One region of the Aestuariimicrobium sp. G57 genome, then DNA from elsewhere that is predicted to be linked to it. Evidence: predicted binding sites of a transcription regulator. Region 1 holds the regulator's gene; each other region holds the start of a gene.

Region 1 (9,992 bases):
CGGTCGAGGCACGCAGCACCCCGTCGGACACGAGCACCGGCTGCGCCCCGGCCTCGACCAGCATCGCCAGCTCGTCGGGGCTGATGCCGCCCTCGGGCCCGACCAGCACGGTCACCGGCCCCGACGGGGGCAGGACGACCTCGCTGATGGGGGTGGTGGCCTCTTCGTGGGCCACCAGCACGAGCCCGCCCTCGCCGGCCCCACCGACAGCGGCCAGGTGCGCGACCAGCGACTTCGTGGTGACCACCTGGTCATGCACCTGCGGCACCCAGCTGCGGCGCGACTGCTTGGCCGCCTCACGGGCGGTCGAGCGCCACTTGGCCAGGCCCCTGTCGGCCTTGTTGTCCCACTTCACGATGGTGCGCTGTGACTGCCACGCGGTCAGGTGGTGCACCCCCACCTCGGTGAGCAGTTCGACCGACAGGTCACTGCGATCGCCCTTCGCCAGCGCCTGGACGACGCGCCAGGTGTGCCTTGGGGCGTCCGCGACGACCACCTCGATGACCTCGCCGGTCACGGTATTGCCTGCCACCTCGGTGACCCGCAGCCGCGCGGCCCGGCCCAGGCCATCGCTGACCAGGATGGTCTCGCCGGCCCGGGTGCGCTTGACGGTGGCAGCGTGGCGGCCCTCGTCACCGTCGAGCGTGAGGGGTTGGCCCACCGCGGCGACCGCGAGCCGGGCAGGGTCGCCGAGGTAGAGGGCGTCACTCATCCGCCGAAGGCTTCCTTGATGCGTCCGAGCACCGACTTGGGGCCCTTGTGCACGCTTGGCGAGACGTTGGTCTCTTCCCGTTCGGTGGCCAGCTGCTCGAGCAGTTCGCGCTGGCGGTCGTTCAGCTTGGTGGGCGTCTGCACCACGAACGTGATGCCGAGCTCGCCGCGGCCACCGCCACGCAGGTGTGGCACACCCCGGTTGGCGACACCGACGCGGGTGCCCGACTGCGTGCCGGCCGGCACCTCGACTGAGATGGTGCGGTCTGCCTCGTCCGAGTCATCGCGTTCAGCCTCGAGGGTGGTCACCTCGATGGTGGTGCCCAGCGCCGCGGCGGTCATCGGGATGCGCAGCGCCATTTCGAGGTTGTCGCCTTCGCGGCTGAACACCTCGTGGTTGGCGACGACGAGTTCGACGTACAGGTCACCGGCGGGGCCGCCGCCGGGGCCGACCTCACCCTGCGATTCCAGGTGGATGCGGTTTCCGGTGTTGACGCCGGCGGGGATCTTCACGCTGATCTGGCGCTTGTGGCGCACGCGTCCTTCACCGGAGCACTCGCCACACGGACGCGGGATCACGGTGCCGTAGCCGCGGCAGACCGGGCAGGGCTGGCTGGTGCGGATGTCACCCAGGAACGAGCGCTGCACGGTGGTCACGTCGCCGCGGCCATGGCAGGTCGCGCAGGTGATGGGCTCCGAACCCTCTTCGGCGCCGCTGCCCGCACACTTCGGGCACAGCACCGCCGTGTCGATCGTCAGCGGCTTGGTCACGCCGAAGGCCGCCTCGGCCAACGTGAGCTGCTGGCGCACCAGCGCGTCCTGACCACGACGCGTGCGCGAGCGCGGACCACGCTGGGCCTGCGCCCCGAACATCGCATCGACCAGGTTGGTGAAGTCGAAGCCTCCCGCCGCACCGCCGAAGCCCGCGCCGCCGAAACCACCGAAGCCGTCGAAGCCAGCCCCCCCGCCGCGGCCGTTGGGGTCTCCCCCACGGTCATAGACGGCACGCTTGTGCTCGTCGTGCAGCACCTCGTAGGCCTCTTGCACCTCTTTGAACTTCTCGGCGGAATCAGGGTCGCTGGCCACGTCGGGATGGACCTTCATGGCCATCTTGCGATAGGCCTTCTTGATCTGTTCCGGGGTGGCGTCCCGGTCAACGCCGAGCACCTCGTAGTAGTCGCGACTCATCAGGGTTGGCTCATCCTTCCGCCAGGTAGCGGCCCAGGTAGCGCGCGACCGCGCGCACCGAGGCAATCGTCGATGGGTAGTCCATCCGGGTGGGGCCGACCACGCCCAAGCTGGCCCAGGTGTGCCCCGGGTCACCGTACGCGCTCGTCACGACCGAGGTGGTCTGCAGGTTCTCGTATGGGTTCTCCTGACCGATGCGCACGGTGACATCACCGCCGCGGGTCTCACCCAGCAGCCGTAGCAGCACCACCTGCTCTTCGAGCGCCTCGAGCACCGGCTGCACGGCCGTCTCGAAGTTCTGGGTGAACCGGGTCAGGTTCGGCACCCCGGCGACCACGATGCGGGCGCTGGGGTCGGTGGCCAGCATCTCGAGCAGCGTCGCGATCACCGTGGCCGCAGCCACCCGGTCGTCGAAGGCGACGTCGTCGAGCACGGTCTGCAGCCGTTCGGCGGCCCTCTGGGGCAACTGGTCGACCGCGGCGGTGTTCAGCCCAACGCGCAACGCGGCCAGCTGTTCCTCGGTGTGGGCGGGCAGGTCGATGACCCGCTGCTCGACGCGTCCGCTCGAGGTGATCAGCACCAGCAGCGCCCGGTCGACCGACAGCGAGACCAGCTCGACGTGGCGCACCACGGCGGTCTGCATGCTGGGGTACTGGACGATCGCGACCTGGCGGGTCAGCTGGGCCAGCAGCCGCACCGTGCGTCCCACGATGTCGTCGAGGTCGACGGCACCGGTCATGAAGGCATTGATGGCCCGCTTCTCGGCCACCGACAGCGGTTTGACCTCGCCAAGCCGGTCGACGAACAGGCGATAGCCCTTGTCAGTGGGGATTCGACCGGCGCTGGTGTGCGGCTGGGTGATGTAGCCCTCTTCTTCGAGCACGGCCATGTCGTTGCGCACGGTCGCGGGCGAGACGTCAAGCTGGTGGCGGTCGACCAGCGCCTTCGACCCGACGGGTTCGCGGCTGTCGACGTAGTCGGTGACGATGGCCCGCAGCACTTCGAGCTTCCTGTCGTCCACGGCACTCACCTCCTACACTCCCCCGGGCATCTTGGCACTCATGGCAAACGAGTGCCAGTCTACTCCGATTCAACGACTCGCTGCAGTCGTGGCAGGCTGGGGCTGTGCAAAACAAGGCTGTGCCAAACAAGTCAGTGGACACCTGGTCGAACGGCAGCTGGACACCCGTCGCCGACGACGTGTGGGTGCTGGCCTGCGAGCCCGACGGTGTCAACGTCGGCCTCGTCGTCGGCACCGAGCATGTGCTGCTCGTCGACACGGGGTCCGTGCCCGAGCAGGGACGCGCGATCGCCGCCTCGGCCGCCGAGCTGGTAGGCCGCCCGGTCGACCGGGTCGTCATCACCCACGCCCACGCAGACCACTTCGGTGGGCTGGCCGGTATCGACCTGTCGGACCCCGACGCCGCGAGCTACGGCCACGAGTCGCTGGTGGGGGCGGCCGCGGCCGTCGAGGGCCAGGCAGCGCCTTCACACCCCTTCTCGCTGGTCAAGGCCATCGACCTGGGCGAGTTGCGCGTCGAGATGCTGCACTTCGGCCCCGCCCACACCCAGGGTGATGTGCTGGTGCACCTGCCGAGCCGCAAGGTGTGGTTCACCGGAGACCTGGTCGAGACCTCCGGCGATGTCCAGACCAGCGATGAATCCTCGATCGAGACCTGGCCGATGGCCCTGGACGGGATCCTGGGCGGTGCCACCGACGAGACGGTCTATGTGCCCGGGCACGGGCCGGCGACGAACCGGGTCGGCATCTTCGAACAGCGGGCCAACATCGGCATGCTCTACGGCTCGGCCGAGGCGTTGGTCAAGCGTGGTGTGCGCCTCGAGCAGGCCATCGAGGCGCTGACGACGCCCACCCTGCCCGACGGCAACCCCCACCCCGGCGCGTCCGAGTGGGAGTGGCCGTTCAGCACCACAACGGTCGCCGCGGCGCTGCCCAAGCTGTATGCCGAACTGGCCGGGCACGGGCAGGTGCCCCGCACCCAGCTGCCGCTGCTGGGCCGGCTCTAGCTCCTGGACGACTCCAGTCAGGCGGCGCCGATGCGCAGGTCGAGCAGGTTCTTGACCGTCGGCAACAGGCTCGGGTGGCCCACCGCCAGCAGGCCCTTCTCGGTGTTGCCGGCGGCGTACGGGCTGCCGGTCCAGCTGTAGACACCGCCGCCCGCCTCGGCCACCAGCAGCGCACCCGGCGCATGGTCCCAGGGCTTGTTGTTCAGGTAGATCAGGAAGTCGTTGGTGCCCTGCGCGATGTCGGGGTAGTCGACCCCGCAGCACCACTTGCTGCCCTCGAAGGTGAGCTGGCCACCGGTGTCGGTCTGCAGCACGCGCGTGCGGCTGGTGCGCCCGCGCGGGGTGCCCTCGACGGGTTCGCGCTTGGCCAGCCGCACACCGTCGCACCACGCGCCGCCACCCAGTTCGGCGACGTAGTCGTGGCCCAGCGCCGGCTGGTGGATCCACGAGCGCGTGGTCACCCCGTGCTTGAGCTCGGCGACCATCACGGCATGCTCGACCTTGCCCTCGGTGAAGTTCTTGGTGCCGTCGATCGGGTCGACCAGGAAGGCATGGGGCGCGCTGGCGACCTTGTCGAGCAGCGTGGGGTCTTCGAAGGTCGCCTCTTCGCCGATGACGACGCAGCCGGGAATGCGGGCGACCAGCTCGCTGGTGATGGCCTGTTCGGCCTCGCGGTCGGCGACGGTGACCAGGTCACCGGGGCCGTCCTTCTCGATGATCTGGTCAGCAGTCAGCGCCCGGAAACGCGGGTTGATCACCTCGTCGGCGACTCGATGGATCAGGTCCAGCACAGCTTCGGTGTCCATGGCCCCAGTCAACCAGTTGGGTGCCCGGACCCACGAATTGCGGCCAGCGCATCGGCGCTGGTCCCCAGGGCGTGGGCGGTGTCCTCGCGGTCCTGGTCTGCGGTGGCCAGGGCCTCGTCGGCGTCCTGCAGCCGTTGGTCGGCCACGTCGAGTTGGTCCTGTGCCCGGTCGAGGGCTGCGCGGGCGGCCTCGAGGTCGGCACGCGCCTGGTCGCGCCGGGCGGCCGCCTCGTCGCGATGTGACTGCGCCTTCGCCTGGGCCTGCACTGCCCGCTCGTGCACCTTCACGGCGCGGTCGTGTGCGCGTCCGGCCTGCCGGTGGGTGCGTTCGGCCTCCGCCTCGGCCTCGTCCGGCAGGTCGGGGACGAGCGTGAGGTGTGACCGGTCGCGCCGGGGTGGCGCGCCCTGCGCCTGGTCGAGGTCCACTGGCCCGAACCCGGCATAGCTGAGCGAACGCGCCAGGCAGCCCGACCGGACCGCCTGCTCAGCCTCGGGGTCGGCGAGCGCAGCGGTGAGCGTCAGGCGCACCTCGTCCAGGCTCGCCGCTGAGGGCTGCACCCCCAGGTCGGCCAGCAGCGCCACCAGCCCCGTGACCACCTGGTCCTCGAGGGCGCGGCGCTGGGCTGCGAACCCGGCGAGCTCGGTCACGCTCAGCGCTGCCTGCGCCTCGCGCATCGGCCCACCCAGGTCGAGAAATTCGAGCAGCGTCGGCAGCGGTGTGCGGACCGCTCGGTTCAGGTAGCTGGCCGCCACGGAGGGGCGCCGCAGCGCCTTGATCTCGTCCGCGGCGTCGCGTCGTTTGATGGTGCGGGCCTGCTTGACCCACGCATCGCGCCGGGCGATGAACTCTGCCGGGTCGCGGGAATACAGGTCGTCGGCGATGACGTGCAGCGGCGGCAGCGTGGGCTGGTCAGACATGGTCGGCGGTGACGAAGTCGATCAGCTTCTCGACCTCGGTCACAAACCTGCCGTCGAGGTCACGATAGGACTTGACCCGCCCCAGCAGGGCACGCCAGAACGTGGCGATGTCCTTCTGGTCGTCGTGCGGCTGCTTCAACGCGGCGAGCGTCCCCTTCTTGAAGTCAACATCGCGGGGCACCTCGGGCCACTTCTTCAGCCCGATGACCGCCGGCTTCACCGCATGCCAGACATCGATGTAGTCGTGCCCCGTCACCATCACCAGGTCGCGGTAGCCGGCCTTCGCCACCTCGGCGGCGATGCGCGATTCCTTCGAACCGGGCACCAGGTGGTCGACCAGCACACCCAACCGGCGCCCGGGAGCGGGGGCGAACTCGTGCACGATCGCGGGCAGGTCATCGATGCCCCCCATGAACTCCACGACCACGCCGACGTGGCGCAGGTCGTCGCCCCAGACCTTCTCGACCAGTTCGGCGTCGTGGCGTCCCTCGACATAGATGCGGCTGGGCAGCGCCACCTTCGGCTGGGCAGGGGTGACGTCGGCCCTCGACCCCGAGGCGGTGTACGTGACCTTGTTGGTGCCCTGCCTCAGCGGGATGCGCAGCGCGACCGGTTTGCCCTCGATCCAGAACCCGGGACCGACGGGGAATGACCGCTTGGTGCCGCGGCGGTCCTCGAGCACGACGATGCCGTTCTCCCAACCGATGACTGCCCCCACGAAGCCGCTGCTGGGATCTTCGACCACCAGTCCCTTCTCGAGGGGCACATCGCGTGAGGTCGGTCGTCCCTCGTTGCGCCAACCCTGCTTGAGCACGTCACCGGAGTATCGATTCACGACAGTCGAGGCTACAGCGTGAGGCCGACGTACTTGGTTTCCAGGTATTCCTCGAGGCCCTCGTGGCTGCCCTCGCGCCCGAGCCCGGACTGCTTGACGCCGCCGAACGGTGCAGCCGGGTTCGAGACCAGCCCGGTGTTCAGGCCGACCATGCCCGATTCGAGTCGTTCGACCACGCGCATGGCGCGTCCGATGTCGCGACCGTAGACGTAGGCCATCAACCCGAACTCGGTGTCATTGGCCAGGGCCACCGCCTCGTCGTCGTCGTCGACCACAACGATCGGGGCGACGGGGCCGAAGATCTCTTCGGTCAGCAGCCGGGCGTCGCGGGGCACATCGCCCAGCACCGTGGGTGCGAAGAAGAACCCCGGACGATCCAGGCGCGCTCCCCCCGTCAACGTGCGGGCCCCCTTGGCCACGGCATCGTCGGTGAGCTCGGCGACCTTGTCGAGCGTCGCCTGGTCGACCAGCGGGCCGAGCGTGGTGCCCTCCTCGATGCCGGGGCCGGGCACGAGTTGTTCGGTGGCGGCGACGAGCTTCCGGGTGAACTGCTCGACGACGTCGCGGTGCACATAGAACCGGTTGGCGGCGGTGCAGGCCTCACCATTGTTGCGGAACTTCGCCACCATCGCGCCCTTCACCGCTGCGTCGACATCGGCGTCGCCGAGCACGAGGAAGGGGGCGTTGCCGCCGAGTTCCATGGACGTGCGCAGCACGTTGTTGCTGGCCTGGACCAGCAGCGAGCGACCGACCTCGGTCGAGCCGGTGAAGGTGAGCTTGCGCAGCCGCGGATCGGCGAGGATGGGCTCGGAGACCTCACGCGACCGTGAGCTGACCACGCAGTTCAGCACCCCGGCGGGCAGCCCGGCGTCGGCGAAGGCCTGCATCAGGTAGAGCATGGTCAGCGGTGTGGCCGAGGCCGGTTTGATCACCACGGTGCAGCCGGCGGCCAGGGCCGGGCCGATCTTGCGGGTGCCCATCGCGAGCGGGAAGTTCCAGGGCGTGATGGCATAGACCGGCCCGACGGGCTGCTTCATGGTGACGATGCGGTTGCCGCCGCTGGGCGCGGTCGACCAGCGGCCCTCGATGCGGCAGGCCTCCTCGCTGAACCAGCGCAGGAACTCCGCGCCGTAGGCGACTTCGCCCAGCGCCTCGGCCAGTGGCTTGCCCATCTCGAGGGTCATCAGGGCCGCGAAGGTGTGCTGGCGTTCGGTGACCAGGTCGAAGACCCGGCGCAGCAGCTCGGCGCGGGTGCGCGGGTCAGTCGCCGCCCAGTCGGGGCCGGCGGCGCAGGCAGCGTCCATGGCGGCGCGGGCCTGGTCGGGGCCCGCGTCGCTGACCTCGGTGAGCACCTCGCCGGTGGCGGGGTTGAGCACGGGGAAGGATCGTCCGGTGGGCACGAACTCGCCGGCAATGAACTGGCCTGACGGGACGGCGGCGAGGACCTGGTCAACGTTGACTTCTGCGGCGATGGTCATGTCCCGACTCTACGTCGCGTTGTCGGGGGGGTCAGCCGGCCAGGACGTCGAGCACGATGCCGTCGGCGAGCAGCCGTCCGGGCAGTGTGAGACGCACCCGGTGGTCGGCGATGACGGCGTGGCCCGAAGAGACCCACGGGTCGAGGCGCGACCGTTCGTCCGGGTCGAGTTCGGCGAGTGGCATGCCGTCGGCGATGCGCAGTTCGAGCAACACCCGTTCTTCGTGGCGCTGTGCGCCAGTGAGCAGTTCGTGTCCGACCGCGGCCGGGGCACCTTCGGCGAGGGCACGGGTGTACTTGGTGGGGTGCTTGTGGTTCCACCAGCGCACGCCGTTGACGTGGCTGTGGGCCCCGGGGCCGAAGCCCCACCAGTCCTGGGAGCGCCAGTAGGCGAGATTGTGCACGCTGCGGTGGGCGCGCCCGGGGCGTGGCCGGGCCCAGTTGCTGACCTCGTAGTTCTCGAACCCGGCGCTGGTGAGCAGTTGCTCGGCGAGCAGGTACGTCTCGGCGTGGTCGTCGTCGGAAGGCATCGGGATCTCACCGCGCCGCACCTTCGCGGCGAAGCGCGTGCCTTCTTCGACGATCAGGGAGTAGACCGAGGTGTGGTCGACACCGGCGCCGATGACGGCCTCGAGGCTGGCGCGGAAGTCGTCGCTGCTCTCGCCGGGGGTGCCCATGATCAGGTCGAGGCTGACGTCGTCGAAGCCCTGTTCGCGAGCCCACTGGACGACCTGCAGCGCGCGGCCGGGCGTGTGCTGGCGCTCGAGCAGGGCGAGCACGTGCTGCTTGGCAGACTGCATGCCGAGGCTCAGCCGGTTGAATCCGCCGGCGCGGAGCCCTTCGAGCCATTCGGGGGTGGTGGATTCGGGGTTGGCCTCTGTGGTGACCTCGGCATCAGCGGCGAGGCCGAACGCTGTGCGCAGGTGGTCGAGCAGGCCGGCCATGTCGTCAGCGGGCACCAGGCTGGGCGTGCCGCCGCCGACGAAGACGGTGCCCAGGGGGCGCTGGTCGCCGAGGGCGTGCAGCTGGGAGGCGGCGGTGTCGATCTCGGAGTGCATACCGTGCAGCCAGCTGGACATGCCGAGCCCGGGGGCGTCCGCCGGTTCGCCGAGTTCGGTGGCGGTGTAGGTGTTGAAGTCGCAGTAGCCGCAGCGGGTGGTGCAGAACGGCACATGCAGGTAGGCACTGAGCGTGGTCGAGGGGTCGACCTGGTGCCCCGGGGGCAGCGGTCCCCCGGGTGGTACGTCGAGTCCGTCCGGCTGAGCTCCCACGAGTGACAAGGGTAGGCGGTGCGTGCAACGTTCGCCCGCAGCGAAGTTCGGCATCGATTGTGTCTCGGAGTGCGCGCCGTGACCCGATCAAGACCCGGCATTCCTAGGATCGGGCCATGACACTGAATCGTCGACACCTGTTCGCCGCCGCTGGCGGCCTCGCTGCTACCGCCACCCTGGCTGCGTGTGGGTCCAACTCTGGTGGCCTGGGGGCGTCGTCATCGGCGCCGACGACCGGCGGCAGCAGCGCATCGAACGTGGCGCTGTCGCAGTGGTACCACGAGTACGGCGAGGCCGGGGTGAAGGAGGCCGTGGAGAAGTACGCGGCCGAATACACCCAGGCGAAGGTCACCGTCAGCTGGAACCCCGGTGAGTACGCCAAGAAGCTGGGTGCGGCGCTGCTGACCAATGATGTGCCCGACGTCTTCGAGTCGGAGCAGGGTGCCAGCCTCGACATGATCAAGCAGGGTCAGGTCGCCGACCTGACCGACATCATGGCCCCGGTCGTCTCGCAGTTCAACCCTGCCGTGATCAAGCGGTTCACGTTCGACGGCAAGTTCTATGCCGTGCCGCAGGTCGTGGACATGCAGCTGTTGTACTACCGCAAGTCGGTGCTCGAGAAGGCCGGTGTGCAGCCGCCCAAGACCTTCGCAGAACTGGTCGACGTCGCCAACAAGGTGGCGACCGGTGACATGGGCGGGTTCTTCGCCGGAAATGACGGCGGCGTGGGCGTGCTCGGCACGATGTTCATCTGGGCTT
Region 2 (9,992 bases), on a different contig from region 1:
TCGGCTCGTCCAGCAGCAGGATGCGAGGTTCGTTGACCAGACCTCGTGCGATCGTCAGTCGCCGCTTCATGCCGCCCGACAGTTCGCGGACCTTGACGTCGGCCTTCTCGGTCAGTTGGGCGAAGGCGAGCAGTTCATCGGACTTCGGCACCAGGTAGCTGCGGTGCAGCCCGAAGTAGCGGCCATACATGATCAGGTTCTCGCGCACCCGCAGTTCTTCGTCGAGGTTGTCCTGCTGGGGCACGACGCCCAGGTGGGCGCGCACCTGTGGCCCGTGCGCTTCGGGGTCGAGGCCGTTGATGGTGAGCTCTCCCCCGCTGCGGGCCAGCGTGCCACCGATCATGCGCATGGTCGTGGACTTGCCGGCACCGTTGGGACCGAGCAGGCCGAACGACTCACCGGGTGCAACGTCGAAGTCGATGCCATCGACGGCGGTGAAGTCGCCATAGGCCTTGCGCAACCCGCGGGCCCGGATGACGGGAGCTGATGACGGGGAATGCAACACGCCGCCACACTAACTGGCGCCACCGACATTTTCGAGCGGGTTTGCCGGGCTCAGCCCACCCGGTGCGAGATCTCGGCGTCGACCAGGTGGCGCCATGACGCCACCAGCCCCGCGTCGACCCACGCCTTGTACGAACCCAGTGGACGAGCGCGTGCGCCGATGTGGAATGCCCGCACCCCGGCGCGCGCCAGCCACGGCACGTGCTCGGGCTGCAGGCCTCCCCCGGCCATGATCAGGTCGGCGGCCCCGGGCACCTCACGGGCCACTGTCAACAGGTCGTCCAGCCCGTGCTCGACGTCGCGCGCCGACCCGGCGGTGAGCACCTGGTCGAGTCGTGGCAGGCCCAGCAGCACCTGCCAGGCCCTGCGGGCGTCCAGCGCATGGTCGAGCGCGCGATGGAATGTCCAGGGGAAGTCGCCGTCGGCCACCAGCGCTGTGACGACCTCGGCGTCCACCTCGCCCAGCCCGTTCAGAAAGCCCAGCACCACGCCGTTGGCGCCGGCATCGAGGTAACTGGCGATCAGGCCGCGCAGACGGGTCGCCTCAGCCCCGTCGGTGCCGAAGCCCTCGCGCAGGCGCACCATGGGCCGCAGGTCGATGTCGATGCCATCGTGGTCGAGGGACGTGCGCACCTTGGCGACCAAGCCCGGCTCGGGCGACATGCCACCGTCGTCGAGCGAGCCCAGCAGTTCGACCCGGTCGGCACCGCCCTCGGCAGCGCGACGGGCGTCGTTCTCATGGAATGCAATCACCTCGAGCAACGCCGTCATAACAGAAGTGTGCCGCCAAAGTCGCGCTGAACACCCGCGACACGACACGCACAAACCCCACCCGGCGGGCCGAGTGGGGTTTGTGGTGGGGTTTGTGGATGCGTCAGGTCACTCGTAGGACCAGCCGCCGACGTCCTGGATGTCGGACTTCGTGCCCTTCGACGTGGGCTTCGGCCACTGGCCGGCGGGGAAGGCATTGCTGCGCAGCTTGCCGTCCACCTCGTTCTTCATGGTGGTGGTGACCTCGGTGTAGGCCTTGGCGAACCCGATCAGCCCGGCAATCACACCGCCGGCGAAGCTGATGCCCAGGGCGATCAGCGCAGCGCCTGCGGGCGTGGCCGGCGGGATCAGGCCAATCAGGCCCACGATCAGCTCGATCAGTGCCGCGATCAGCGCGCCGAGTGCGGTGAAGGTGGCGATCGTGGCGCCCAGGCCGGCATTCGAGATGCCGTCCTTCAGCGACTTCACGACCGACTCGGCATCGGCCGAGGCCGGGTTCTGCTTCTCGGCGATGTAGCCGTAGTAGGCGTCGACCGCGTCACCCTCCCAGTACTGGTCGGCGGGCATTGCCTCGCGGACGAGCGACTGCTTGCAGAGCGTGGCGTGGTCATACGGCCCCTGCAGGGCATTGGCCATGTCGGTGAGGTTGAACGGCGCCCAGACCCACTGGCACATATCGTTGTAGGCCTGGATCAGCACGTTGACCAGCGGCAGCACCCCACGGTAGGCGGCATAGCAGGCGACACCGATGTTGAAGGTCACGGGGTTCAGGCACAGCGCGATGCAGACGGTGCGAACCTCGGGCTCGTAGCCGAGCAGCTTCTGCTGGAACTCCTCGATCTTCGCCTTGGCGTCCATGAGGTCCTTCTCGACCTCTTTGTTGCCAAACCAGACCTGGACGGTGGGCAGTGCGGCGGGTGCGCTCATGGTCAGGGTCCTTCCACGTTCACAGTCAGGGCATTCTCGGTGTTGACGTAGTCCATGCGCGTCTGGGCGATCAGGTCCGCGACCTCATTGAGCGCCTGGCGCGACGATGAGACGGTCTCGTTGAACTGGTTGAAGGCCGAGGTGATGTGCGGCTGCAGCGAACCCCACGGCCCCCAGTTCGGCACCTGGCCGGGCATGCCGACGATGGCCTCGCTCAGGCTCGCCTGGGCCTCACCCATGTCGCGCAAGTAGGCCTCTTCTTTGACGAGGGCTTCGACAGCGATCTTGAAGTCACCCATGTACTGCTCCTAACTCGTCGTGTGTGGGTCTTGCAGGATCAGTGCGCCACATCGCCCAGGATCTCGCTGAGTTGCATGGTCAGGGACTTGCCCGACTGCTTGGCCGCCCAGACCTGCTTGGCCTCGGCGCCGGCCAGCATGCCGTTCGCGAACTTGAGGGTGAGTGTGCGCGAAGCGTTCGAGTAGTCGGTGGTGGTGGCGCTGGGCGCCTGCACCTCGATGGCGTTCAGCCGGTCCATCTGCTTCTTGAAGTCCTCGCGGGCCTCTTCGAGGGTTTTCGTCGCCACGGCCCGCTCGAGCTGCTGGACGAAGCCTGCGACATGCTGGTCCACTGCCTCGCGGTCGGCCGCGGTCACCTCGACCGATCGCTCGGCCTTGTCGCCGGCCTCGTCCAGGATCCTGTTGATCTCATCGACCGACTTCGGCACCTTGTCGACGGGCGCCGATGACAGCCCGAACCGACGCATCTGTGCGTCGGCCGCCGCTGCGGTGAGCGCGGTGGCCAGACCGTCCGCGTCCTGCAGGTCCGACAACCAGTCGTCGGCGACCCGAAGGCCCACCAGCCGGCCTGAGGCATCGAGCTGCGCGGTGACGGTGCCGGTCGGGTCGTTGCCCTCGACGTCACCGGTCGGCACCTCGCCCTGCTGTTCGCGGTTGACCCGCATCGTGGCCTGTGCCCGTGCGAGGTGTTCCATCAGCGAAGTGAACGAGGCGTCCTGGGTCATGGGCGCCATATTGCCATTTGCCCGGGTCAGCCCCTGCTCGCCTATCGTCGGGGGCATGACGTTCCCCCCGTCCCACCCATCCCGGCCCGTCGCGCCATCGCGCTCCCGGGTCAGCCTCGCGCTGTGGCTCGTCCTGAGTGTCGTCGTCGTGGTCGCCATCCCCGCCGTCCTGCTCGGCCGGTCCGCCTACCGGTCGAACCCGACGTGGCCGACCAGCCGGGTGCAGGCGATCCTCGCCGAGATGGACGACCACTCCGGGGACGAGCCGATCATGGCCGTGGAGCTGGACCGGCGCAACGTGCGGATGACCACGCTGACCGCCGACGGCGGGTCACGTCGACAGCTGTGGAATTCGGGAGAAATCGTGGAAACCACGTCGCAAGGTGCGTGGACCGGACGGGTCGGGTTCGAGCTGCGCCACCTGAACCTGGACCGTGCGGTCGAGCTGGTGCGTGAGAAGTCGACGACACAATTGACCATCGAGGCCGCCGGTGAGGGCGAGGACCCGACGATCCTGCTGAAGACAGCCACCGGTGAAACCCCGCTCAACCGCAACATGGAGCCTCGCTGAGCCCTGGACTGCGCATGTGCGACACCAGCGCACGAAGCGCACGTGGCCTTGCTCAGACCCGCTGGCCGTCCAGCGTCCAGGTGCTGACGCCAGATTCGGCGGTCACCACGATCCGGAACCCCGCGTCGGTCAGGGTGACCTGTGCGGACCGCATGCTCGCCCGGGGCACCTCGCGGTAGATCGCCGTCAGGGCGCTGGCGACCTTGCGTGGCGCCAGTTCGGAGACATCGAACGACTTGCCGGCCCCGGTGTCACCGGACGCGCAGGGCATTGTCAGACCCTGGCCGTGCTTGTGCCGGGTGTGCCAGTCGAGCACCGGCAGGCAGTGTTCCCCGTTGAGCTTCACCGCATCGGCCGAGAACACGGCCGCCCCCATGGTGCCGCCGGGGATGTAGGCGATCGACACGCCCGCCAGCTGACCACCATGGGTCGTCATGAACTGCTCGAACACGGCGTTCAGGCCCTCTGCCGTGTCGCCATCGGCGAGCACAGGCACGTCGAACCCGTCCAGGGTCTGGCTGATGATGTCGGACACGGTGGGCTGGTCGCGCAGGCAGCGGCCGGTGATCACCACGCTTCCGGCAGGGGTGACCTCGAGTTCGGCGATGGCCGGGACGCCGTCGCACGCTTCGGCGGCGGCGGTCTGGGCCGCGAGCAGGTTTTTCAGCGACAGCTCCGGGACCGGCTTGATGCCGTAGTAGTAGCCGGTGTCAGGGTTTCCCTCGGTACTGCCGGTCAGGCGGTAGGTCCGCTGGTCGCTGCCCTTGCGCACCGTCAACCCCGCATCGTCGGCCGTCACGCTGACCGCCGAGACACCGTCGGCGCCCAGTTCTTTCACCCGGGCTTCCAGCTGGGCCCGCAGGTCGGCCTCACGCGGGTCGGTCGGGGGCAGTTCTGCCGGGCTGCCGCTCTGCGACTCCGTGCTCTGCGAGCCAGTGGACGAGTCGCCGGTGGATCCACCACCGGTGCACCCGCCCAGCAGGGCCAGCGCGAGGCCGGCGGCGACCAGGGCATGACGGGGAGGGATCATGTCAGCAGGATAGGGACCCGCAGGACCAGGGCCGCCGGACGCCGAACGGGCGGCCCCTTTGCAGAGGGACCGCCCGTCCGGGTGTTGCTGGTGGTGCGTGTTGCTCGTGGTGCCGGGTGGGCTGGACTCAGAAGTCCATGCCGCCCATGCCGCCGTCGCCACCGCCGGGCATCGGGGCAGCCTTCTCGGGCTTGTCCGCGATGACGGCCTCGGTGGTCAGGAACAGGGCCGCGATCGAGGCCGCGTTCTGCAGCGCCGAACGGGTCACCTTGGCCGGGTCGATGATGCCGGCGTCCAGCATGTTGACGATCTCACCGGTCGCAGCGTTCAGGCCGAGCTCGGGCTCAAGGTTCGAGACCTTCTCGACGATCACGCCACCCTCGAGGCCGGCGTTGGTCGCGATCTGGCGCAGCGGGGCCGAGGCCGAGGTGAGCACGATCTGCGCACCGGTGGCCACGTCACCCTCGAGCGAGTCGAGGTTGACGGCCTTGGCAGCCTGCACGAGGGCGACGCCGCCACCGGCGACCAGACCCTCTTCGACAGCAGCCTTGGCGTTGCGCACGGCGTCCTCGATGCGGTGCTTGCGCTCCTTGAGCTCGACCTCGGTGGCCGCGCCGACCTTGATGACGGCCACGCCGCCGGCCAGCTTGGCGAGGCGCTCCTGCAGCTTCTCGCGGTCGTAGTCCGAGTCCGAGTTCTCAATCTCGTTGCGGATCTGCTGCACGCGCCCGGCGATGGCCTCGGAATCACCCGCGCCCTCGACGATGGTGGTCTCGTCCTTGGTGACGATGACCGAGCGGGCCTGGCCCAGCAGGTCGAGGGTTGCGGTCTCGAGCGACAGGCCGACCTCGGACGAGATCACGGTGCCGCCGGTGAGGGTGGCGATGTCCTGCAGCATGGCCTTGCGACGGTCACCGAAGCCGGGGGCCTTGACGGCGACCGACTTGAAGGTGCCACGGATCTTGTTGACGATCAGGCCGGCGAGGGCCTCGGAGTCGACATCCTCGGCGATGACCAGCAGCGGCTTCGAGGCCTGCATGACCTTTTCGAGCAGCGGCAGCAGCTCCTTGAGCGAGCTGGCCTTGGAGTTCACGATGAGGATGTAGGGATCCTCGAGCACGGCCTCCATGCGCTCGGTGTCGGTGACGAAGTAGGGCGAGATGTAGCCCTTGTCGAAGCGCATGCCCTCGGTGAGCTGCAGCTCGATGCCGAAGGTGTTCGACTCCTCGACGGTGATGACGCCTTCCTTGCCGACCTTGTCCATCGCCTCGGCGATGATGTCGCCAACGCTGGGGTCAGCAGCCGAGATCGACGCGGTGGCAGCGATCTGCTCGCGGGTCTCGACCGGACGGGCCTGCTTGCCGAGTTCGGCGATGATGGCCTCGACGGCCTTCTCGATACCCTTCTTCAGCTCAATGGGGTTCGCACCGGCGGTCACGTTGCGCAGACCCTCGCGGACCATTGCCTGGGCCAGCACGGTGGCGGTGGTGGTGCCGTCGCCGGCGACGTCGTCAGTCTTCTTGGCGACCTCCTTGACCAGCTCGGCGCCGATCTTCTCGTAGGGGTCGTCCAGCTCGATCTCCTTGGCGATCGAGACGCCGTCGTTGGTGATGGTGGGGGCGCCCCACTTCTTCTCCAGCACGACGTTGCGGCCCTTGGGGCCGAGCGTGACCTTGACCGCGTCGGCCAGGGTGTTCATGCCCCGCTCGAGGGCGCGGCGGGCCTCGACGTTGAATTCAATCAGCTTTGCCATGGTTGTTGGGGAATCCTCCCGCGTCAGGGGTCGTGAAACCCCGTGGTTGGTGATCGCCATGCCGGTGCCCGCGACGGACGGCCCATGGGGGCCTCACCAGACCTGGCTGCGGTAGCACTCTGACGCACTGAGTGCTAACACCATTCTTAGCACTCGACCCAAGAGAGTGCAAAGGGCAGAATGGTGGTCGTGACCCCGGTGATGGCGCGCGTGCGCAACTTCGCGAATTGGTGCAACCTCTCGACCCCGCTGGGGCTGGTCGTGGCGAGCATCGGGCGGGCCCGGGTCGTGCGCGGCGAGGACGGCATCTGGCTGGCCGAGGGCTATCGGCTGGGATTCCCCATGGCCAGCGCGTTCACCGTCGGGTCGGTGGTGCTCACCGCGGCACCGTCGTGGGCACAGATCGAGTCGCGTCGTCCGGGACTGCTGCGCCACGAGGTCAACCACACCTGGCAGTACGCCTATTCACTGGGGTTGTTGTACCTGCCCCTGTATGCCGGTGCCATGGGTTGGTCGTGGCTGCGCACGGGCGACAGGGCATCAGCGAACTTCTTCGAACAGTCGGCCGACCTCGCGCTGGGCGGCTACGAGGTCGCGCCCACCCGGCCGCTGGCGCAGGGGATCGCACAACTGCGCGGGTTGGTCGGGCACCGCCAGCGCTGAGCCCTGGGGGACGTATCAGGGCCGGCGCGGAAGTGCTCCTCCCCGTGGTCGCCCACGTCCGTGGACGCATTGCCCCAAAGGGGGGAGCCATGACCACCCACGCGTTCCAGGTCTCGGGTGGGGCCTACAACTCGTTCATGGGCCGCTATTCGAAGCCGCTGTCACCGCTGTTCGCCGATTTCGCCGGCGTGCCGCACAGCGGCGGACTGACTGCGCTTGACGTCGGCTGCGGCCCCGGCGCCCTGACCACCGAACTGGTCGCCCGGCTCGGCGCCGAGCATGTCACGGCCATCGACCCCTCCCCCGGTTTCGTCGCCGAGTGCCGTGCCGCCCACCCCGCCGCCGTCGTGCACCAGGCCTCTGCTGACTCGATCCCGCTGGCCGATGACACGGTCGATGTGGCCCTGTCGCAGCTGGTCTTCCACTTCATCCCCGACCCGGAGTCGGCCGTGCGCGAGCAATCGCGCGTGGTGCGTCCGGGCGGCATGATCGCGGCGTGTGTGTGGGACTACCAGGCAGGCATGCAACTGCTGCGCAGCTTCTGGGACGCGGCACTGTCGCTCAACCCGGACGCCCCGCAGGAGGCCCGGGTGCTGGTGCTGGGCGCGCCGGGCGAACTCACCGGATTGTTCAGCGCATGTGGGCTCGTCGACGTGCACGAGGACGTGTTGCGGGTGGCCAGCGACTATTCCTCGTTCGACGAGCTGTGGGGCACGTTCCTGGCCGGCGTCGGGCCAGCGGGGGCGCACACGAGGGCGCTCGGCGATGACGACCGTTCTGCCCTGCGCGCGGCATTGTTCGACAGACTTGGACGACCCGAGGGCGGGTTCACGCTGACGGCTGCAGCACGGGCCGCACGCGGGCGGGTGCCTGCGGCGTGAGATCAGCCGTGCTGCACCAGCCGGCTCGCGGACCGCTGGCGCTGGCGCTGGTCGCGCAGGCGGCGCAGTCGCTTCACGAGCAGCGGCTGCGCGGCAAGCGCGGCCGGGTCGTCCAACAGTGCATTGAGGATCTGGTGGTAGGCGGTGGTCGAGATGCCGAAGCGCTCACGGATCTCGCTCGTCTTCGAGGAGTCAGCGGCCCACCACGACTTCTCGAACTCGAGGATCGCCGCGTCACGCTCGCTCAGGTGGCCGGCTGCCGGGGCGCCGTGGGGGTCGGCGACGAGGCTGACGGTGCTGGCGTGGGCACGGCTGGCATGGCGGGACACTGACATGCGGGCCAGTCTAGCGAGCGAATGACAGTGATGTCATTCATCGTCGTGACGGTGCCGCGGCGTTTGGGCACGGCGGCCCTGATGGCTGATCACGCACCCGGATAGACTGTGCTCGCCAACGCCCGACCGGGCTGGCAGTGACGCCATCCGGGCGGTGCTGCCTGCCCCCGACCACGACAAGGCTGACCCTAGCGATGATGCTGCTCGAAGGCACAGTCCAGGCCTATGCGTGGGGGTCGCATGACGCGATCCCTGCGCTGCTCGGCATCGAACCGACCGGCGAGCCCCATGCTGAGCTCTGGCTCGGGGCGCACCCGAAGTCGCCGAGTACGCTGCCCGAACAGCAGGCAGACCTGTTGCGGGTGATCAACGCCCACCCCGAGTTGCTCGGCACGCGGTCGGTCGAGCAGTTCGGGCCGACGCTGCCGTTCATGATGAAGGTGCTGTCGGCCAGCCAGCCCCTCAGTCTGCAGGCCCACCCCAATCGCGCCCAGGCCGAGGCGGGTTTCGACGCCGAGAACGCCGCAGGCGTTTCCCTCGACGATCCCAGGCGCTCGTTCAAGGACCCGTGGCCCAAACCTGAGATGGCCGTCGCCCTCACCCCATTCAGCACCCTGAGCGGGTTTCGTCCTGCCTGCCAGACCGCCGACCTGCTCGAGAAGCTCGACGCCGGGCCAGAACTCAACCCCGTCATCGGGGCCCTCAAGAACCGTGTCGGCGAGGCGGCGTTGGCCGAGGTCTTCCTGGTGGCGCTGTCGCTCGCCGAACAGCACCAGGGGCTGGTCGACCAGGTCGTGGCCGCCGCCCTGCGCCATGTCGACGACCGCGGCGAGCTGGGCGTTTTTGCCCGCACGGCAATCGAGCTGGATGAGCATTTCCCCGGCGACCCGGGCATTCTGGCGGGCCTGCTGCTCAACCGCCTTGACCTCGAGCCGGGGCACGCGGTCTTCATGAACCCCGGCAACATGCACGCCCACCTCAAGGGCACCTGCATCGAGATCATGGCGAGCAGCGACAATGTGCTGCGCGCCGGGCTGACCCAGAAGCACATCGACGTCGACGGGCTGGTGCAGGTCGTCGAGTTCGTGGGGCAGCCGACGATGCTCGTCGACCCCGTCACCGAGGCGCCGGGGCTGTCGCGCTACCCCACCCCGAGCCCAGAGTTCGCACTGTGGCACATCGAGCTCGGACGTGGCGCCAGCAGCAACGAGCCGCTGCTGCTGCCGGCCAGCGAGGGCGCGCGCATCCTGCTCGTCGAGGACGGCTACCTGGCCTGTTCCGGTGCCGACGAGACGGTCGAGGTCGTCAAGGGCCGGTCGTTGTTCATCCCGGCGGGCGAGGTCGTGCGGGTCAACGGCGATGCCGTGGCATGGTTGGCCGCGGCGGGCATCTACGCGGGGGCGTGAGCGCGGGTCAGCCTGGAGCCCCCTGCGGGAGTCGAACCCGCGACCCTCTGTTTACAAGACAGATGCTCTGGCCGCTGAGCTAAGGGGGCATGCCTCTTGGGCTCCCCCAATTGTGCCGACCGTGCGC
Region 3 (9,992 bases), on a different contig from region 1:
CTGCTGCCTGCCGCGCTGTTCACCTTGACTGCTGCGGTCTCCCTCGTCCCGGCGGAGGGCTTGGTCTGGCAACTCACTCGCACGTGGCCCAGCGCCTTCATGAACCTGCCGCAGCTATTCATCCTGCTGCCTGCCGCACTGGCGGGGTGGGCCGCCCTGCAGGGGTGGGCGTCGCGGCGCGCCAGGGCGCCCGAGTCCGTCTCCACCCGCCGTCCATGGCGGCTCATCGTCAGCTGGCTCACCCCTGCTCTATGGGCCGCGGTCCTCACCCCGATGTTGGGGGTCGCGCGCATGGCCCCGCTGTTGCGCGGTACTCCCCGGCCTGTCGACCTGACCCTGATCCTGACCTCAATCCTGCTGCTGGTTGCCTGGACACTGCTGGGGTTCCTGCTCGGGCGGGTTGTGCCGGTGGCTCTGGCCGTGCCAGTGGCAGCAATGGTGGGCTTCGTCGGCATGGCCTTCCCCGAGGCCACCAACGCGATGGCGTGGCGTCACGTGCTCGCGCTGCACAGCTCGTGCTGCCTGCTCGACCAGGAAGTTTCACTCAGCGTCCTCGTCGGCAGCCTCGCCTTCTACCTCTCGCTCGTCGGCGTCCTGTGGTGGCTGGTCCAGCGCCCCAGCTGGCCCCGCGCCGGCCTGGTGGTAGTGGTCCAGACGCTGGTCACCGGCCTGTGCCTATGGCTTGTGGCACCCGTGACCCACCCCAACGGCGTCCACGATCGGCCGACCAACCAGTTGGTGTGCCAAGGCCAGAAGCCGCAGATCTGCCTGTGGCCGGAACAGGAACGCGATCGTGCCGTGATCACGGACACCGCGCGCCGGATCGTCGAGGTGCTGGACGAGGTCGGTGTCACAGCGCCGCAGGCCCTGTCATCCGCCACCGCTGCGGAGTGGAGCTACCAGGGCGGAGCCAACCCCGGCAGCGACACGGTGGTCCGCCGGTCCGTGGTGATGGGGGCCGCAGCGGTGCCCATGCCGGCATGCGCGTTGCGCGAACCCTGGCACGGGCCTGCATCGTTTCAAGACCTTGCCGCCTGGGTCTGGCTGGCCGCAGGTTTCAATCGCGCAGATGTGACGGTCTCACCCACGTTGGCAAAAATTCTCGCTCAGCCGCTCCCCCAGCAGGACCAGTGGTTCGCCACCACCATGGCCGCTCGTGGCGTCTGCGGCACAAAACCGTGAGCAGCCCAGGCGCGAACTGGCGAGATTGGGGTTTGTATCGACACGCGCACCGGGTGGGCGTCGGCCTGGTCGCGCTCACCCTGCTCCCCCTGGTTGCGTGGACTGCGTCGGGGTCTTCGGTGCGCTTGCCGAGCTTGACCGGCGCAGTATCAGTCCCCGCGCTGTGCCTTCCCGCCGTCCTGCTCGGGGCCGTCATCGTCTGGGTCCTCGAGCCTCGGACCCAATGGGAATCCGTGTCGACCCGACCCTTGGGCCGCGTGGGGCTGGTTGCGGCCTGGATTGCCGTACTCGTGCCGGCGGCGGCCATGATGGCTGCCGGTGCGACCACCTCGCTGTACGCGCGGGCCGCCTTGTTCACGACCGGCCTGACGCTCGTGTTGTGGCGTCTGACCGGCAGCGTGTTCAGTTCGCTCGGCCCCGTGGTGTGGTTCGTGGTCACCACGGCACTCGCACGCACCGTGCCGGGCAGCGCATGGTGGGCGATCTACACGCTGCGGGGGGACTCCCGCACCTGGCTGCTGCCGGTGCTCGCCGCCGTAGCGGCTCTCAGCCCCGATCCTCGTCGTCGGTCGGCTGCTCGCCGCGGGCGATCTGCTCGTGGTGGCGCACGACCTCGGTGACGATGAACGTCAGGAACTTCTCGGCGAACTCGGGGTCGAGCTGGGCATCGACGGCCAGCGCGCGCAGCCGCTCGATCTGCTGTTGCTCGCGCGCGGGGTCGGCCGGGGGCAGTCCGCCGCGGGCCTTGAGCTGCCCCACCTGGCGCGTCACCTTGAACCGCTCGGCGAGCAGGTGGACGAGTGCGGCGTCGAGATTGTCGATGCTGCCCCGCAGTTCACCCAACCGCTGCCGGACCGCCGCGTCGTCCGTCACCTGCTCGTCCATCAATGCGCCACGATCTCGATGCGCTGGAACGACTTCACATCGGTGTAGCCGGTGATCGCCATCGCGCGGCGCAGCGCCCCCACCAGGTTCATCGACCCGTCCGAGGTGTGCGAGGGGCCCACCAGCACCTCTTCGAGGCTGCCGACCTGGTCAAGGCGCACCCGTGCGCCGCGGGGCAGCGACTCGTGCCAGGCCTCGGCGCCCCAGTGCCAGCCGCGTCCGGGGGCCTCGGTGGCGCGCGCGAGCGGCGCGCCCACCATCACGGCGTCCGCGCCACACGCGATGGCCTTGGCGATGTCACCCGAGCGCCCGACCGAACCGTCGGCGATGACCTGCACGTAGCGACCACCGGACTCGTCCATGTAGTCGCGGCGCGCCTCGGCCACGTCGCTGATCGCGGTGGCCATCGGCACCTCGATGCCCAGCACCTCACGGTTGGCATGCGTGGCACCGCCACCGAACCCGACGAGCACGCCGGCGGCGCCGGTGCGCATCAGGTGCATGGCCGTGCGGTAGTTCGAGCAGCCGCCGACGATGACGGGCACGTCGATCTGGTGGATGAAGCTCTTCAGGTTCAGCGGCTCGGCGGCGTCGGAGACGTGCTCGGCAGAGACGGCGGTGCCCCGGATCACGAAGAAGTCGGGCTGGCTGGCCACGACATGTTCGGCGAACTCCTGGGTGTTCTGCGGCGACAGCGAGCCGGCCACGGGCACCCCGGCGTCGCGGATCTCGTCCATGCGGGCCCGGATCAGTTCGGGTTGGATCGGCGCGGAGTAGATGCGCTGCAGGGTCTCGGTCGAGTCGGCGTCGTCACAGTCCGCCAGCTCGGCGAGCACCGGCTCGGGGTCTTCGTAGCGGGTCCACAGACCCTCGAGGTTGAGCACGCCCAGGCCGCCCAGACGTCCGACCTCGATCGCTGTGGCCGGCGACATGATCGAGTCCATCGGTGCGGCGAGGATCGGGAAGTCGAGCTGCACGGCATCGATCTTCCAGCGCAGGTCGACCTGTTCGGCGCCACGCGTGCGCCTGCTCGGCACGATCGCGATGTCGTCGAGCGAGAATGCACGCTCCGCGCGCTTGCTGCGTCCGATGTCGTACATGTGACCTGCCTTCGCTGTCGGTGTGTGGCTCGCGCCAGCCACACACTTTAGTGCCCGGCAGCCCGGACGACGTCAGCGACCGCTGTAGTTGGGCGCCTCGGCGATGTTGGCCACATCATGCGGGTGGCTCTCTTTGAGGCCCGCCGAGGTGATGCGCACGAACTGGCCGTTGCGCTGCAGCTCGGGGATCGTGCGCGCACCCACGTAGAACATCGACTGGTGCAGGCCACCGACCATCTGGTGCAGCACCTGCCCGACGGGGCCGCGGTAGAGCACCTGGCCCTCAATGCCCTCAGGGATCAGCTCGTCATCGCTGGCCACGTCGGCCTGGAAGTAACGGTCCTTGGAGTAGGACTTCTTGCCGCGGCTGCTCATGGCGCCGAGCGAGCCCATGCCCCGGTACTGCTTGTACTGCTTGCCGGCGATGAACACGGTCTCGCCCGGGCTCTCTTCACAACCGGCGAGCATCGAGCCCACCATCACCGTTGAAGCGCCTGCGACAAGGGCCTTCGCGATGTCGCCCGAGTACTGCAGGCCGCCGTCGGCGATTACCGGGATGCCCGCTGGGCCGGCGGCGAGGCTGGCCTCGTAGACCGCGGTCACCTGAGGCACGCCGACACCGGCGACCACGCGGGTGGTGCAGATCGAGCCGGGGCCGACACCGACCTTGACGGCGTCCACGCCGGCCTCGACCAGCGCCTGGGCGCCGGCGCGGGTGGCGACGTTGCCGCCGATCACCTGCACGTTGCGGGTGGCGGGGTCTGCCTTGAGCTTGCGCACCATGTCGAGCAGCAGCCGTGCGTGACCATGGGCGGTGTCGACCACGAGCACATCGACACCGGCCTCGATCAGCGTGGTGGCGCGCTGCCAGGCATCGCCGAAGTACCCCACCCCGGCGCCGACCATGAGCCGGCCCTGGGCGTCCTTGCTGGCGTCGGGGAACTGCTCGGACTTCACGAAGTCCTTGACCGTGATCAGGCCGGTGAGCCGGTTGTCGGCGTCGACCAGCGGCAGCCGCTCGCGCTTGTTCTGGCGCAGGATGAGCGTCGCGTCCTCACGGCTGATGTCGCTGGGTGCGGTGAACAGCGGGGACGAGGTCATCACGTCACGCACGTAGGTGGTGGCCCACTCGTCCACGGGGGTGAACCGCAGGTCGCGGTTGGTGCAGATGCCCAGCAGTCGGCGCTGCTCGTCGACGACCGGCACGCCCGAGATGCGGTAGCGGCCGCACAGCGCATCGAGCTCTTCGAGGGTGGCATCGGGGCCGATGGTGACGGGATTGGTGATGCGCCCGGTCTGGGTGCGCTTGACCAGGTCGACCTGTTCGGCCTGGTCCTCGATCGACAGGTTGCGGTGCAGCACGCCGAGGCCGCCGTTGCGGGCCATGGCGATGGCCATGCGCGACTCGGTGACGGTGTCCATCGCGGCTGAGAGCAGCGGGATCCTGATGGTGAGGTCGCGGGTCAGCTGCGCAGTGGTGTCGACCTCGCTGGGGATGACGTCAGTCTCGCCGGGCAGCAGCAGCACATCGTCGTAGGTGAGACCCAGAGTGGCAAATTTAGGGGGCACTCCGGTGCCGTTGAGCTCGTCGTTCACTGCGTGCGCCTTTCCGTCGACCGGTCTCGATTCTATGCGCCGGGCCGTGGGTTGTTGAAACCGGGAACGTTGCTGGGCGTCCGCGTTCGCGCTGGGCGCACGGGGGTGGTGGGTGGCGGTGGCGGTGGCGCCCCTTCCGCCCGCGACGCTCCCGTTCGGTGCACGACGCTCCCCCTCAGGCGCACGACGCTCCCTTTCGGCGCACGACGCTCCCGTGGCGGCCGGCTCGGTGGGGAGCGGCATGGACGGATGGGGAGCGTCGTGCACTCCAGGGGGAGCGGCGTAACCGAACTGTCGCAGGCTGGTCTGCTGGCCCGCGAAGGCACCATCTATCCCCTGCTCAGCAGGTTGCGCAAGGACGGTCTGGTGCAGACCGCCTGGGGCGAGTCGCCGTCGGGCCCCCCGCGGCGCTACTACTCGCTCACCCCCGAGGGCCACCAGGCCCTCGACGACTTCCGTCAGGCATGGGGCGCACTGAAGCTCTCCGTCGACGACATCCTCACCAGAAGGCAATGATCATGATGAGCGCACTCGACCACCGGCTCGTCGCCGACTATCTCGCGCGGCTGCGCGCCGAGGCCCGCCGGCTGCCCGCCGACCAGGCCAACGAACTGGTCGCCGACATCGAGCACCACCTGCTCGATGCCTTCAACCAGCCGCCGCTGGCCGGCGACCCGTCCGAGGCCGAGATTCGCGACGTGCTCGAGCGGTTGGGCACGCCTGCCGAGGTCGTCGATGCCGCCGCGCCGCAAGGCTCGTCCATGGGGGTGCCGATGACCGCGCCCGAGAAGCCGAACCGGGGACGAGCCGAGGCCGCTGCAGCCATCCTGCTGGTGGGGGCCGCGCTGCTCTTCGTGGTGTGGTTCCTGGCGATCCCGATGTGGGTCGCGGGCATCGTGGCGCTGGTGCTGTCGAGCCGCTGGAACCTGGGTGACAAGGTGTTGGCCGCCCTGTCGTGGGGCACGCTGATGCCGTTCACGTGGGCGGCGGTCGCCGGCGTGGGCTTCGTCGCAACTGTCACCTGTGCGGGTGAGGGGTGCGAGCCGGCTCCGGATCCGGGGCTGAGTGTCATGAACTGGGTGGCCATCGGCTTCACGATCATCTACCTGGCCTTCGTGGTGTGGGCGAGCCTGAAGCTCGTCCGGGCGGCCAGACGGGGCTGATCGGCTCCCGGAGTCGCACGGGACCGCGGCATGGCTGAAACGGGCACGCTGACACCCTTGCGTGCGCGCTGACACCTGTCCACCGGTGTCGACGTGCCCCCAAAGGTGTCGGCGTGAACGTTCACCCACCAACGACGAACGCCCCGGGCTTCCCGGGGCGTTCGCCATTCAGCTCGTGGTCGAGGTGATCAGTCCTCGTCCTCGACCTTCTCGACCACCAGGGTCTCGGTGGTCAGCAGCAGCGACGCGATCGACGCCGCGTTCGCCAGCGCCGAGCGGGTCACCTTGACGGGGTCGATGACGCCGGCCTCGATGAGGTTGACGTACTCGCCCGTCTTGCCGTTGTAGCCATTGCCGGGCTCCTGCTCGGCGACCTTCGACACGACCACATAACCGGGCTCGCCACCATTCTCGGCGATCCAGCGCAGCGGCTCACGCACGGCCTGGGCCACGATCTGCACACCGGTGCGCTCGTCACCGGTCAGGCCGAGGCCATCGTTCAGCACGCGGGCAGCGTGGATGAGGGCCGAGCCGCCACCGGCGACGATGCCCTCTTCGATGGCCGCACGGGTGGCCGAGACGGCGTCCTCAATGCGGTGCTTCTTCTCCTTGAGCTCCACCTCGGTGGCAGCGCCGACCTTGATCACGCAGACGCCACCGGCGAGCTTGGCAACCCGCTCCTGCAGCTTCTCGCGGTCCCAGTCGGAATCGGTGCGCTCGATCTCGGCGCGCAGCTGGGCCACGCGAGCCGAAACCTCTTCATGGGCACCAGCGCCGTCGACGATGGTGGTGTTGTCCTTGGTGACGACGACGCGACGAGCGCGGCCGAGCACCTCGAGACCCACCTGGTCGAGCTTCAGGCCGACCTCGGGGGCGACGACCTGACCACCGGTCAGGATCGCGATGTCCTCGAGCATGGCCTTGCGGCGGTCACCGAAGGCCGGGGCCTTGACGGCAACAGAGGTGAAGGTGCCACGGATCTTGTTCACGACCAGGGTCGACAGCGCCTCGCCATCGACGTCCTCGGCCACGATGAACAGGGTGCCGTGGGCGGCGATGACCTTCTCGAGCACCGGCAGCAGGTCGTTCATCGAGCTGATCTTGCCGGAGTGGATGAGGATGTAGGGATCCTCGAGCACAGCCTCCATGCGATCGGCGTCGGTCACGAAGTACGGCGACAGGTAGCCCTTGTCGAACTGCATGCCCTCGGTGAACTCGAGCTCGGTGCCGAACGTGTTCGACTCGTCGACGGTGATGACACCGTCCTTGCCGACCTTGTCGAACGCGTCAGCGATCAGGGCGCCGATCTGCTCGTCGCGCGAGCTGATGGTGGCCACGTTCGCCATGTCCTCGGTGGTCTCGATCGACCGCGAGAGGCTGCGCAGCTCGTCGACCACGGCGGTCACGGCCTGGTCGATGCCCCGCTTGAGGCCGACCGGGTTGGCGCCCGATGCGACGGCCCGCAGGCCTTCGTGGACGAGCGCCTGGGCCAGCACGGTGGCGGTGGTGGTGCCGTCGCCGGCAACATCATTGGTCTTGGTGGCGACCTCCTTGGCGAGCTGAGCGCCAAGGTTCTCGTACGGGTCTTCGAGGTCGACTTCGCGCGCCACGGTCACACCATCGTTGGTGATGGTGGGGGCACCGAACTTCTTGTCGAGGACGACGTAACGGCCCTTGGGGCCGAGGGTCACCTTCACGGTGTTCGCGAGGATGTCGACGCCACGCTCGAGCGAGCGACGCGCCTCCTCATCAAACTGAAGGGTCTTTGCCATGTGTTCTACCAGTCCTTACCAGGTCACTTGCTGACGACGGCGAGGATGTCGCGCGCGTTCAGCAGCAGGTATTCGACACCGTCGTACTTGACCTCGGTGCCGCCGTACTTGCTGAAGATCACGACGTCGCCCTCGGCAACGTCGAGGGGAACACGGTTGCCCTTGTCATCGATGCGGCCGGGACCGGTGGCGACGACCTTGCCCTCCTGGGGCTTCTCCTTGGCGGTTTCCGGGATGAAAAGGCCCGAAGCGGTGGTCTGCTCGGCGTCGAGAGGCTGAACGAGGACGCGGTCCTCGAGCGGCTTGATCGTGGCTGCCACGTCAAACCCCTTTCTTTGTTCAATTGCTGCCCTGGGGCAGATGAGATTGTCCACACAATGCCGGGTGGGACGTCGTCGCGGTGCCGCCCCGTCTGGCGCTGGCACTCTCGGTACGGGAGTGCCAAGAACCAACCTATACCCGGGTTGGCACTCGATCAACCCGAGTGCCAAGAGAACCCCGAGCGCCATGAGAACCCGAGTGCCAGAGAACTGCGCCCGGGGATCAGGCCCAGGCCTCGACCAACCGCTCGTACGCCGCGATCGCCTCGGCCGGTGCCCCATCGGCGGCGACCCGGCCGTCATCGATCACCAGCACCCGGTCGAAGTCGGCCAGCACATCGAGGTCGTGGGTGACCATCACCACCTGCTGCTCGAGGCCCGCGACCAGCCGCATCACGGCCCGGCGGTTGCGCAGGTCGAGCAGCGTGGTGGGCTCGTCCATGACCAACACCGAGGGGTTGGTGATCAGCACTGCCGCGATCGCCAACAACTGCTTCTGGCCCCCCGACAGCAGGTGGGCCGGGTGGTCGCGGTGGGCGTCCAACCGGTATTTGACAAGGGTTTCGTCGAGCAGTCGGTCGCGTTCGGCGGCGGGTAGTTTGAGTGGACGAAGCGAGAACGCCAGGTCTTCGACGACCGTCGGCATCACGATCTGCAGGTCGGGGTCCTGGAAGACGAAGCCAACCTTGCGCCGCACGCCCTTGAGGTCGCGGCGGGTGTCGAGGCCATCGACCAGCACCCGCCCCTCGGTGGGTGCGACCAGGCCGTTCAGCAGCCGGGCCAGCGTCGACTTGCCCGAGCCGTTGCCGCCGATGATGCCGATGCGGGGTTCGACCAGGCGCAGGCTCACGCCCCGCAGCACGTCACGCTGCGGGTAGCTGAAGCTGACCTGGTCGAGCTCGATCACTCAGGCGGTCACGCGGCGCGGGGCGATCAACGGGTAGGCCTTCTTGACGGTCACGATCACCGCGGCGGCGACGACCGTCTTGACCAGGTCTCCGGGCAGGTAGATCACCCATGACCACCAGCCCCGCGAGAGCGTCAGCCCGCTGTTGGCGATCAGCCAGGGTTGGCCGATGGCATAGAGCACGAGCGAGCCACCGATGAAGCAGGCGATGAACGCCCAGACGTAGTTCAGGCGCTTCCACCAGGCCTCGACCAGCAGGCCGGTGACCAGGGCGCCGAGGGGGTAGGCCCAGATGAACCCGCCGGTGGGGCCGAGCAGCATGCCGAAGCCGCCCAGCCCGCCCACGAGCACCGGCGCGCCGACGGCGACGAGCAGCACGAACAGGGCCATCGAGGCGAACCCCCGCTTGGCGCCGATGATGCCACCGGCCAGCATCACGCCGAGCGTCTGGGTGGTGAACGGCGCCGGCAGCAGCGGCAGCTGGATGCGCGGGGCCAGCCCCAGCACCACCATCAGCGCGGTGAACAGGGCGACCAGGGCGAGGTCTTTGGCACGCATCATCGGGGCCTTTCGTGGACGATCAGGTTCGTGGACGATCAGGGCGGGGCAGCTCGTATTGCACCACACTTTTTGAACAGTGTTCAACTCGGACGTCGCGCAGCGTCGACACGCTCATCATCAACACCGCGTGCCTCGAGCGCCTCCCCCAGCCCATCGGCCATGCGCAGCGTGCGGATCACCAGTGGCGCCAGGTAGCTGAACCCCGGTCGCACGCCCCGCGCGTCATGGGCCTCGCGCACGCGCGCCGATTCCTCAGCAATGACCGGCACGAACCGGAACACCAGCGCGATCATCAGCCCGATGCGCTCCGGGCGCACGCCGAACCTGCGCAGCGGGCCGGCGGTCCATTCGACGGCGTCGATGATCTGGCCCTGGGTGGTGGTCCAGGTGATCATGCTGGCGAGCACGATCACCACCAGCACGCGCACCCCCACTACCCAGGCTGTGGGCCAGTCACCGAGCAGCCCCTGCAACACCACCACCAGCGCCACCATCGCGAGCACGGC

What was found. The regulator HrcA, encoded in region 1, represses chaperone genes, less so after heat shock. The targets are predictions, from matches to a motif close to TTGGCACTCGNNNNNNNCGAGTGCCAA.
Region 2: a site for HrcA is predicted at 6,727-6,753, ahead of groL (chaperonin GroEL). Genes of this name have one in related genera too.
Region 3: a site for HrcA is predicted at 8,163-8,189, ahead of groES (co-chaperone GroES). Genes of this name have one in related genera too.

The regions. Positions count from the first base shown of each region.
Region 1 is NZ_JBNINW010000006.1:136,148-146,139, reverse strand. It holds gene ACQCX5_RS13450 (16S rRNA (uracil(1498)-N(3))-methyltransferase) at 1-712, opposite strand, end outside; gene dnaJ (molecular chaperone DnaJ) at 709-1,899, opposite strand; gene hrcA (heat-inducible transcriptional repressor HrcA) at 1,910-2,929, opposite strand; gene ACQCX5_RS13435 (MBL fold metallo-hydrolase) at 3,040-3,927, shown strand; gene ACQCX5_RS13430 (inositol monophosphatase family protein) at 3,945-4,733, opposite strand; gene ACQCX5_RS13425 (hypothetical protein) at 4,742-5,650, opposite strand; gene ACQCX5_RS13420 (DUF3097 domain-containing protein) at 5,643-6,485, opposite strand; gene ACQCX5_RS13415 (NAD-dependent succinate-semialdehyde dehydrogenase) at 6,497-7,963, opposite strand; gene hemW (radical SAM family heme chaperone HemW) at 7,995-9,233, opposite strand; gene ACQCX5_RS13405 (ABC transporter substrate-binding protein) at 9,350-9,992, shown strand, end outside.
Region 2 is NZ_JBNINW010000003.1:313,158-323,149, forward strand. It holds gene ACQCX5_RS08515 (ABC transporter ATP-binding protein) at 1-505, opposite strand, end outside; gene ACQCX5_RS08520 (copper homeostasis protein CutC) at 556-1,275, opposite strand; gene ACQCX5_RS08525 (hypothetical protein) at 1,384-2,202, opposite strand; gene ACQCX5_RS08530 (hypothetical protein) at 2,205-2,501, opposite strand; gene ACQCX5_RS08535 (hypothetical protein) at 2,540-3,226, opposite strand; gene ACQCX5_RS08540 (hypothetical protein) at 3,282-3,797, shown strand; gene ACQCX5_RS08545 (hypothetical protein) at 3,850-4,827, opposite strand; gene groL (chaperonin GroEL) at 4,955-6,580, opposite strand; gene ACQCX5_RS08555 (hypothetical protein) at 6,770-7,243, shown strand; gene ACQCX5_RS08560 (class I SAM-dependent methyltransferase) at 7,333-8,124, shown strand; gene ACQCX5_RS08565 (DUF3263 domain-containing protein) at 8,127-8,459, opposite strand; gene manA (mannose-6-phosphate isomerase, class I) at 8,654-9,865, shown strand; tRNA gene ACQCX5_RS08575 (tRNA-Thr) at 9,879-9,954, opposite strand.
Region 3 is NZ_JBNINW010000004.1:301,342-311,333, reverse strand. It holds gene ACQCX5_RS11440 (DUF7224 domain-containing protein) at 292-1,182, shown strand; gene ACQCX5_RS11435 (chorismate mutase) at 1,729-2,067, opposite strand; gene ACQCX5_RS11430 (GuaB3 family IMP dehydrogenase-related protein) at 2,067-3,167, opposite strand; gene guaB (IMP dehydrogenase) at 3,240-4,763, opposite strand; gene ACQCX5_RS11420 (PadR family transcriptional regulator) at 5,025-5,279, shown strand; gene ACQCX5_RS11415 (HAAS signaling domain-containing protein) at 5,282-5,926, shown strand; gene groL (chaperonin GroEL) at 6,115-7,698, opposite strand; gene groES (co-chaperone GroES) at 7,722-8,018, opposite strand; gene ACQCX5_RS11400 (energy-coupling factor ABC transporter ATP-binding protein) at 8,242-8,925, opposite strand; gene ACQCX5_RS11395 (biotin transporter BioY) at 8,926-9,486, opposite strand; gene ACQCX5_RS11390 (energy-coupling factor transporter transmembrane component T family protein) at 9,567-9,992, opposite strand, start outside.